3 regions of the Erythrobacter sp. SDW2 genome follow, and region 1 is predicted to be linked to each of the others. Evidence: predicted binding sites of a transcription regulator. Region 1 holds the regulator's gene; each other region holds the start of a gene.
The links. The regulator LexA, encoded in region 1, represses DNA repair genes until DNA is damaged. The targets are predictions, from matches to a motif close to GTTCCNCNCTTGTTCT.
Positions count from the first base shown of each region.

Region 2: uvrA (excinuclease ABC subunit UvrA) is a predicted target of LexA. The motif match lies at 1,692-1,707, and genes of this name have one in related genera.
Region 3: LY632_RS11850 (deoxyguanosinetriphosphate triphosphohydrolase) is a predicted target of LexA. The motif match lies at 1,230-1,245, and genes of this name have one in related genera.

Region 1 is NZ_CP090370.1:1,691,422-1,694,698, forward strand. It holds gene LY632_RS08255 (ComEC/Rec2 family competence protein) at 1-1,039, shown strand, start outside; gene lexA (transcriptional repressor LexA) at 1,088-1,768, opposite strand; gene LY632_RS08265 (molybdopterin molybdotransferase MoeA) at 1,853-3,043, opposite strand; gene moaC (cyclic pyranopterin monophosphate synthase MoaC) at 3,040-3,277, opposite strand, start outside.
Region 2 is NZ_CP090370.1:1,403,583-1,406,859, reverse strand. It holds gene uvrA (excinuclease ABC subunit UvrA) at 1-1,609, opposite strand, end outside; gene LY632_RS06905 (hypothetical protein) at 1,821-3,277, shown strand, end outside.
Region 3 is NZ_CP090370.1:2,425,815-2,429,091, reverse strand. It holds gene LY632_RS11855 (S8 family serine peptidase) at 40-1,152, shown strand; gene LY632_RS11850 (deoxyguanosinetriphosphate triphosphohydrolase) at 1,283-2,443, shown strand; gene LY632_RS11845 (bile acid:sodium symporter family protein) at 2,436-3,277, shown strand, end outside.

The DNA.
Region 1 (3,277 bases):
GATGTCGTTCAGCGCGGTGCTGGCAATTGTCGCCTTGCACAATTCCGCTCCGGTCAAGGCTTTTCTCGCGCCGCGTGAAGAGAGCTGGCTAGCGCACGGCGGCAGGCGTGTAGCGATGTTGCTGGTAACCGGGCTGGTGATCGAGATCGCGTTGATGCCGATCGTTTTGTTCCACTTCCACCGGGCGGGTATCTACGGTGCGCTGGCCAATGTCGTGGCGATCCCGCTGGTTACATTCATTTCCATGCCGCTGATCGCCATTGCACTGGCATTCGACCTTGTCGGGGCGGGCGCGCCGTTCTGGTGGCTCGCGGGGCAATCGCTCGATCTGTTGCTTGGTATCGCGCATCTGACGTCGGACCAGCCGGGCGCGGTCAAGCTGATGCCGCAAATGGAGCTGGGGACCTTGGCACTGTTCGTCTTTGGCGGGCTGTGGCTGGCGTTGTGGCAGGGGCGCAAGCGGCTGGTGGGACTGGTCCCCGCAGGTGTGGCGGCGGCGATGTTGGCCCTCACGCCGACGCCGGACGTGCTGGTCTCGGGCGACGGGCGGCATGTCGGGATTGTCGAGGACGGTCGGCTGATCATGCTGCGCGAGGGTAGGTCGGACTATGCGCGCGAGAACCTGATGGAACTGGCCGGGATGGAAGGCGAGCCGGTCGCGATCACCGACTGGCCGGGCGCACGATGCAGTCGCGACTTCTGCGTGCTCACGCTCAGGCGGGGCGGGCGGCCGTGGCACATCATGATGGCACGCAGCCGCGAGCGGATCGAGGAACGGGCCCTGGCGGCGGCCTGCGAGCGGGCGGATATCGTCATTGCCGACCGCTGGTTGCCGCGCTCATGTCAGCCCTTGTGGCTCAAGGTGGACCGCAAATTTCTCGGACTGTCCGGCGGGCTGGCGCTGTTCCTTGAGCAGGAGCGCTTCGACAGCGTGGCCATGAGCGAGGGGCAGCATGGCTGGTGGAAACCGGTCGAGCCGGGACCCTACAGGCCACGCGAAAAGGGAGAAGTGCCGGAAAAAATGGGGGAGCGGCGGTGAGGCGGGCGTGCCTCGCTGCGGGGACAGGACCGCTCCCCGCGGGGTAACCTAGTGATACCGGCGCAGCAACCCGGCGAGCTTGCCTTGAACCTCGACCTGATGCGGCTCGTACACCTGTGGCGCGTAGGAACCATTGGCCGGATCGAGCACGATCTTGCCGTTCTCGCGGCGCAGGTACTTGAGCGTCGCTTCCTCGTTGTTGACCAGCGCGACCACGATCTCGCCGTCGCGGGCCGTGCTGGTGCTGCGCACGAGGGCATAGTCGCCGTCGAAGATTCCCGCCTCGATCATCGAGTCGCCGGATACCTCGAGCGCGTAGTGATCACCAGGGCCGAGCAGCGCAGCAGGCACCGGCATCGACGTCTGCCCTTCGAGCGCCTCGATCGGCACGCCAGCGGCGATACGGCCATGGAGCGGGACCTCGATAATGTCGTTGGCCGGCTGGAGCGCTGCCTTGGGTGCAGCCATGCGGGCGCCGACAATGTCGTTGACAGGCTTGCCGCCGCCGACCGCATCCTCGGGCTGCTTGAGCACTTCGAGCGCGCGGGCGCGGTTGGGCAGGCGGCGGATGAAGCCGCGTTCCTCCAGGGCGGAAATCAGGCGGTGGACGCCAGACTTGCTCTTGAGGTCGAGTGCTTCCTTCATTTCCTCGAACGAAGGCGAAATTCCGGTGTCCTCCAGCTTCTGCTGGATGAAGCGGATCAGTTCGTGCTGCTTGGCGGTCAGCATGTCCGGCGGCTCCCTATGGCCTGTTCCCATTTCGATCGCTGATGCGAACGAATGCGGAACAAGTAGGCAACCCGATTCGGCAAGTCAAGCAATTCCGCCAGTTTCCAACAGGTAGCACGGAACAGACGTTCCCGCTTTGGTCACGTCGGTTTGAGTGGGCCGGTCGATCAGTAGGTTCGATCGGGCCAGCGTCAGCAGCGCGCTGCTGTCGCGTTGGTGTGCAGGGATGACGCCGTCCGGTCCCAGGAACCCGCGCAGGAACTCGCGCCGTGCGCCGCCTTCAGGGCATTCCACTGCCAGCGGGAGCATGATCGGCTGGGGCAGGCAGTCCGCCGCGCCGAGAAGGTGGCGCAGCGCGGGGAGCATGAACAGCACCGCTGTGACATAGGCCGAAACCGGATTGCCCGGCAGGCCCAGCACCAGCTGCCTGCCACGACGGGCGACCATCAGCGGCTTTCCCGGACGCATGGCGACTTTCCAGAAGTCGAGTTCCGCCCCCACGGCCAACAACGCTGGCCGGGCGAGATCGTGATCGCCCACCGAAGCCCCGCCGGTCAATACAAGCAGGTCGGCATCGCTCTGCGCCTCGAGCGCGGCGACAATGGCATCGAGCCGGTCTGGCAAGGGCGCGCCCAGTGTAAGCTTGCACGGCAGCGCCGCGGCCATAGCGCCGAGCATCGCACCGTTGCTGGCCGGAATCTGATGCACTGCACAGGCCGCGGGATCGCTCGCCAGTTCGTCGCCGCTGTCGAAGATGGCCACGGTGGGCACTCGCCTGACCGGAACGGCCGAATGACCTGCCGAACGCACCAGCGCCAGCTGTGCCGGGCCCATCAGGGTTCCGCTCGGGAGCAGTGTGTCACCCGCCGCGAACTCGAACCCCTTGCGGCGGATATGCTGCCCGAGGACCGGCTCTTCGGCGGCGGTCACGCGGTCTCCCTCGACCACGACATCCTCCTGGATCAGGATGCGGTCCGCACCTTCCGGCAGGATCGCTCCGGTCGAGATGCGGACACATTGGCATGCTGTAAGGGCACCGGTGAATGGCTCGCCGCAGCGGCTCTCGCCAATCTTGTGCCATGGTCCCGGACCGGCCACCGCATAGCCGTCCATGGCCGAGAGATCCGCCGGGGGCTGCGTTCGCGCCGCCAGCAGTGTCTCAGCCAGATAGCGACCGACCGCCTGCTCGACCGGCACGCCCTCCACCGGCAGCGGCGCGATCAGCGCCAGCATCCGCGCCTGCGCTTCCTCGACGGTGAGCATTGATGCGCTCATTCCGCCAGCCAGTGGCCCGACTTTCCGCCGCGCTTCTCGATCAGACGGACCCCTTCTATGACCATGCCCTTGTCGAGCGCCTTGGCCATGTCGTAGATTGTGAGGAGCGCGACCGAAGCCGCTGTCATCGCTTCCATTTCCACGCCAGTCTTCCCGGTCAGCGAGGCGGCGGAGCTAACCGCGATCCCGCTCTCGACATAGTCGAACGTCACCTCGACCGAGGTCAACGCCAGC
Region 2 (3,277 bases), 290 kb from region 1:
GCTGGCTCTCCCCGCCCGAGAGGGTACCGCTTGTGCGGTCGAGATTGAGGTAATCGAGCCCGACATTGTCGAGGAAGCCGAGCCGTTCGTTGATCTCTTTCAGGATGGCGCGGGCGATCTGCTGCTGGGTCTCGGTCAGCTGCGCCTCGAGCGCGAGGAACCAGGCCTTGGCATCGGCGACGCTCATCTTGACCGGGGTGGCGATGTCGGTCTGCGCGACCTTGACCGAAAGCGCCTTCTCGTTGAGGCGCTTGCCGCCGCAGGTCTCGCACGGCTGCGCGGTCTGGAACTTGGCCAGCTCCTCGCGCATCCAGGCGCTGTCGGTCTGCCGCAGGCGGCGGTTGAGGTTGCCGATCACGCCCTCGAACGCCTTGTTGACGGTGTATTCCTTGCGCCCGTCCTTGAAGGTCAGCGCCACCGGCAGCCCGCCGGTGCCATGGAGGATGATGTCGCGCTGGTCCCGCTCGAGCTCGTTCCACGGGGTGGTGAGGTCGAACTCGTAAGCCTTGGCGAGGCTCTGCAGCACCTGCATGTAATAGGGCGACGGCGGGTTGGACTTGGCCCAGGGCACCACCGCCCCCTGCTTGAGGGAGAGCGCTTCGTTCGGCACCACCAGCTGCGGATCGAACAGCTGCTTCTCGCCCAGCCCGTCACAGGTGGCGCAGGCGCCCTGCGGCGCGTTGAAGCTGAACAGCCGCGGCTCGATTTCCTCGATGGTGAAGCCGCTGACCGGGCAGGCGAATTTCTCGGAGAAGACGATGCGGTTGGCGGGGATGCCGGCGCCTTTCATGCCGCCCTTCGTCGCCCCAGCGGAAGCTGGGGCCTCTGTCGATGGAGCGTCTTCGCCAGCGATCCCAGCTTGCGCTGGGATGACGTCCGAGACGTTGGCATCCGCCAGGTCGACATAGGCCAGCCCCTCGGCCAGCTTGAGCGCCTGTTCGAAGCTGTCGGCCAGCCGCGTCTCGATCCCCGGCTTCACCGCGATCCGGTCGACCACCACCTCGATGTCGTGCTTGAACTTCTTGTCGAGCGCGGGCGCGTCCTCGATCGCATACATCTCGCCGTCGATCCGCACGCGGGTGAAGCCGGCCTTCTGCCATTCGGCCAGCTCCTTGCGGTATTCGCCCTTGCGCCCGCGCACCACCGGCGCGAGCAGATAGAGCCGCGTCCCTTCGGGCAGCGCCATCACCCGGTCAACCATGTTGCTGACGGTCTGCGCCTCGATCGGCAGGCCGGTGGCGGGGCTGTACGGCACGCCGACGCGGGCCCACAGCAGGCGCATGTAGTCATAGATCTCGGTGACGGTCGCCACGGTCGAGCGCGGGTTGCGGCTGGTGGTCTTCTGCTCGATGCTGATCGCAGGGGAGAGCCCGTCGATATGCTCGACATCGGGCTTCTGCATCATCTCCAGAAACTGGCGCGCATAGGCCGAAAGGCTTTCGACATAGCGCCGCTGCCCCTCGGCATAGATCGTGTCGAAAGCGAGCGAAGACTTGCCCGAGCCGCTGAGGCCGGTGATGACGATCAGCGCATCGCGCGGCAGATCGATGTCGATCCCCTTGAGATTATGCTCGCGGGCACCGCGGACGGATATCTGAGTGAGAGCCATAGGCGCTCCAAGTGGGGTGTGTTGCGATCAGAGTCCAGCGGGGCTTTGGGACATGGCGCGCGGGACCGGTGGGACAAGCGATGTTCCGCAAATGTTCGCATTGTTCCTTCAGCAGGTCAATCTCCTCAATATCTCAAGCTGGTGACAGTCGCGATTGCAGCTTGTAGGTTCCCTTCTCCGACGAATTGCAGAAGCAGTCCCCGGAGGATGGGTGAACAAGTTAGCGAATGAGTGGCGGCACTCACGGATCGAGCGCCTGGTGTTCGAGGCCTGGTGGCGCGGCAGCCCGGCGGATTTCAAGAATGAGCACGATTTCTCGGGCGCACGTCCGGCTGTTAGCGGTAACTTCCTTGCCGATCTGCTTGCTGGTCGGTTCGGCCTTCCATCAGCCGCCGGAGGTATTCTTTGGCTAAGGGACCTTTGCATCCTTGATGGGCTGAGCGTTGCGGGCATTCGCGGCGACGCGAGCGGTACTGCGAAGGGACCGCGACTGCGGTTCGAGAACTGCGTATTCGAGGGCCCTGTCCAGTTGAGCGGCTCCGAGCTTGACGGTGTAAGGATGTTCGATTGCCAGTTGCGTAGCAATGACATCGTCGCAGATGCGCTTTCCTTCGACCGTTCGACGATCCAAGACGCATTGATTATTGAGCGATGCGAAATCGATGGTATATTCGGGCTCGACAGAACTCACCTCTGTGGTCTGTTGCGACTGAGCAAGCTAGAGGTCAGCGGGACGGCAGACATGCGCGCCTTACGCTGCGACGAGCGGGTGGAAATCGAAAATTGCTCCTTCGCAAGCATGAACCTATCGCGGGCCGACTTGCGTCGGAATCTCTCCGTCTTTGAGACCCGATTCAGAGGGCAACTGTCACTCTTTAAGGCATCGGTTGATGATCTTCACATCGACAATTGCCGGTTTGCCCAAGTAACCGGCGGACTATCGGGGCTGAGCCTCAGCCAAATCGACTGTCGCCGCTCGATCTTTGTCGAACGAATCCTGCTCAATGGACCGTTTCTTGCCGTCGGGGCAAAAATAGGCCGTACACTGACGGTGAACAGATTCGCTTTCCAGCCCGCGGCCCGAAGTCACAGCTATCTTGACTTCAAAGGAACAAGGGTAGGCCAGGACGTTACTTTCTCCGACCTTAATGCCCCGTCCGGCGCACTCTATCTCGAAGACCTGAGCCTCGGAGCCATGCTGGTGCTTGCGCGCCTAAAGTTGCGGATGCTGACATTGATCCGCGCCGTTACAGGCAGCGCGAGCATCACCGATTGTCGTATTTCAGGCGTCTTTGACATGGCCTTCGCGAAGGCCGAATTCATCATTGCTCTGGAGCGGATCTCGAACGGCGGAATGCCACATATTTCTGGCACCGCACCAGACTATGCCAAGCTGGCAGCAGATGCAGGCGGCGATGCCTATTTTTACACTTATGCTGGTGGTGTACGCGCAGCATCGCTCAAGTTTCGAGATTGCTGTTTCAGCGAAGGACTGAATGTCGATTCCTTTGTCGGGAACCAGCTCATTTTTGAGCGAACAATCATCTGTTCGCTTGTGCTCAATTTCCCGCTCAGCCTGCAGAACGCTCATTGCAAAAATGTCCTGCAGCTAAACTTGGTGGGCTGCAACGGCGGTATTTCCTGCGGCTACGCCGACTGTGAGTCGCT
Region 3 (3,277 bases), 730 kb from region 1:
CTCTGCTCGCCTCACTTCATCCGAGGGGGATAAAGTCCAATGAAAATCAAAGTCGCCGGCCGCCTAGTGGCCATCTCCGCTGCCGTGTTTGGGGCAGCGCTCATATCGACTCCCGCCGCTGCGCAGAAAATCGAGAACAGCTATATCTGCGTGTTCAAGAAGGACGCTGTCGCCAAGAGCGCTGTCAGCCGCAAGGCCAGCGAACTGGCCCGGGGCAACGGCGGTCAGGTCAAGCTGACCTACAATGATACCATTCGCGGATTCTCGGCCACCATTTCAGCCCAAGGCGCCGCGCGCATTGCTGCCAACAATCCCAACATCGCATTCTGCGAGCAAGACCAGGTGGTGACCACGGTCCAGAAGGGCAAACCCGGCGGTGGCGGCGGAACGGCTCCGGCGCAAGTGACCCCATGGGGCATTACCCGTGTTGGCGGTGGCACCACCACGGCTGCGGGCCGGGCCATCGTGATCGACTCGGGTGTCCAGGCCGATCATCCCGATCTCAATGTCAACGCGGCCCTCGGGGCGAATTTCAGCAGCGATTCCAGCAGCGACGATTTCAGTGGCCACGGCACGCATGTCGCCGGGACGATCGCTGCGATAAACAACTCCATCGGTGTCGTCGGTGTCGCTCCGGGGACGGAAATCGTTGCGGTGAAGGTGCTCAACCGCCGCGGCTCGGGCACGATTTCGGGCGTGATCGCCGGGGTCGACTATGCTGCTTCGATCGCTCAGAACGGCGACGTCGCCAACATGTCGCTCGGTGGCGGATTCAGCCAGGCGCTCAACGATGCGGTGGTTGCAGCGGCCTCGACCGGGCTCAAGTTCACCCTGGCCGCCGGTAACGAAAGCACCAGCGCCACGACCAAGTCGCCGGCCTCGGCCAATGGTCCGAACATCTACACCATCTCGTCCTTCGCCAATGGCGACGTCTGGTCGAGCTTCTCGAACTTCGGTAATCCGCCGGTCGACTTCGCGGAGCCCGGGTCCTCGATCTACTCGACCTACAAGGGCGGCGGCTATGCCACGCTTTCAGGCACTTCGATGGCCGCGCCGCATGCAGCCGGCTTGCTGCTGCTCGGCTCGATCCGCAGCGGCGGGACCGTATCGGGCGATCCCGACGGCAATGCGGATACCATCGGCATTCGTTGATCGCCTGAGCGGCTAGAGCCGCTAGGCAAGGCCGCGTTTCCTTCGGGAAGCGCGGCCTTTCGCTTTCGGCAGTCCGTGTTGCCCGATTGTTCCCGTTGTCGGCCCGCAAGGCTCCCAATAAGGCAGCGAGATGGTCCGCTCGCTGCTCGCTTCCGATCCAGCCCTCAGCCGTGGGCGCGAATTTGCCCACAATGCCAGCGAGACGCGCGGACCGCGCAGCGCATTCCAGCGTGACCGCGACCGGATCATCCACTCGATCGCCTTCCGCCGCCTCAAGTCCAAGACACAGGTCTTTGTCGCCCCTTACGGCGACCACTATCGTACCCGCCTCACCCACAGCCTCGAAGTGGCGCAGATCGGCCGGGTGCTGGCGCGGACGCTGGGCCTCGACGAAGACCTGACCGAGGCGCTGTGCCTCGCGCACGACATCGGCCACCCGCCGTTCGGCCACGCGGGCGAGAAGGCGCTCGACGAGGCGAGCGCCCGGCAGGGTGGGTTTGACCACAATGCGCAGACCCTGCGCACGCTGATGCGGCTCGAAAGCCCCTATCCCGCGCATGACGGCCTCAACCTCAGCTGGGAGGTGCTGGAGGGGCTGGCCAAGCACAATGGCCCCGTGACCCATGCCCATCCGGCGCTGGCCGAGCTCGATTCCGCCTATGCGCTCGACTTGCCGCAATGGTCCTCGCTCGAAGCGCAAGTGGCGGCGGTGGCGGACGACATCGCCTACGACAATCACGACATCGATGACGGCCTGCGCGCCGGTTTCCTGCACCTCGATGATTTGCTGGCGGTCGACTGGGTCGCCGATGGCTGGCGTGCGGTCGAGCAGCAGTATCCCCGGGTCGAGCGGAGTCGCTTGCTGCGCGAACTCGTCCGCAATCAGATCGGGCTGATGGTCAATGACGTGATCGAACATACCCGCGCCATGACCCGCGATCTTGCCTCGGCGGACGAGGTTCGGGCGGCTGGCCGGATGCTGGCGGGCTTCTCGCCAGCGATGCACGAGCAGGAGCGACAGCTGAAGGCCTTCATGTACGACCGGCTGTACTATCACCCCGAACAGGTCGCCGCTGCCGACAAAGCGCGGGAAGTGGTGGCCCGGCTCTATGCCGCCTACGAGCAGGAACCTGCGCTGATGGGCGAGGGGTGGGCGAAAGCGACACCTGCGGCAGAGCCGGATCGGACGCGCCATATCGTCGACTATATCGCCGGAATGACAGACCGCTTCGCGTTGAAGCAATGCCAGGAGATCTACGGCTTGGTGCCGGGCGACCTCAGCAATGTCTGAACCAGTTGGCCAGCCACGCTGGATTGCGCTGGCGACCAATCTGTTTGCGGTCTGGACCGTGCTGGGCGTGGCCTGGGCGTGGTTGGTTCCGGGGCATTTTGCATGGATCACCGGGTCGCAAATTGCCGGGCAGCCGCTGATATCGGTCATGCTGGGCGTGATCATGCTGGGTATGGGACTGACGCTGACGCTGGAGGATTTCCGCAAGGTGCTGGCGATGCCCCGCTGCGTTGCGGCAGGGGTGGCGCTGCAATTCACCGTTATGCCGCTCGCGGGCGTATTGGCGGCATGGGCGTTCGGACTGGAGCAAGGGCTGGCGGTGGGGATCATCCTCGTCGCCTGCTGCCCTGGCGGCACCGCGTCCAATGTCGTGGCTTATCTTGCCCGCGCCAATGTCGCGCTGTCGGTGGCGATGACGCTGTGTTCGACGCTGGTTGCCATCGTCGCGACGCCCTTACTGACCGGATGGCTGGGCGGGGTCTATGTCGAGATCGACCAGTGGAGCCTGTTCCGCAACATGGTCGCCATCGTGCTGATCCCGGTGGTGGCGGGCGTGCTGCTCAACACGCTGTTCCCGCACGCCACGCGGCAGGTGGCGCTCTGGTCGCCGCTGGTCTCGATCCTGGCGATCGTGTTGATCGTCGGCGCGATTGTCGGCAATTCGAAAACTCTGATTATCGAGCATGCCGGCGTGCTGTTGCTGGCGGTGTTTGTGCTTCATGCCACGGGCTTCGCGCTGGGGTGGCTGGCGCCGCGCCTGCTGGGTTTCGGGCGGGCAGAGGAGCGCACGATCAGCATCGAGGTCGGCATGCAGAACAGCGGCCTGGGTGCCAG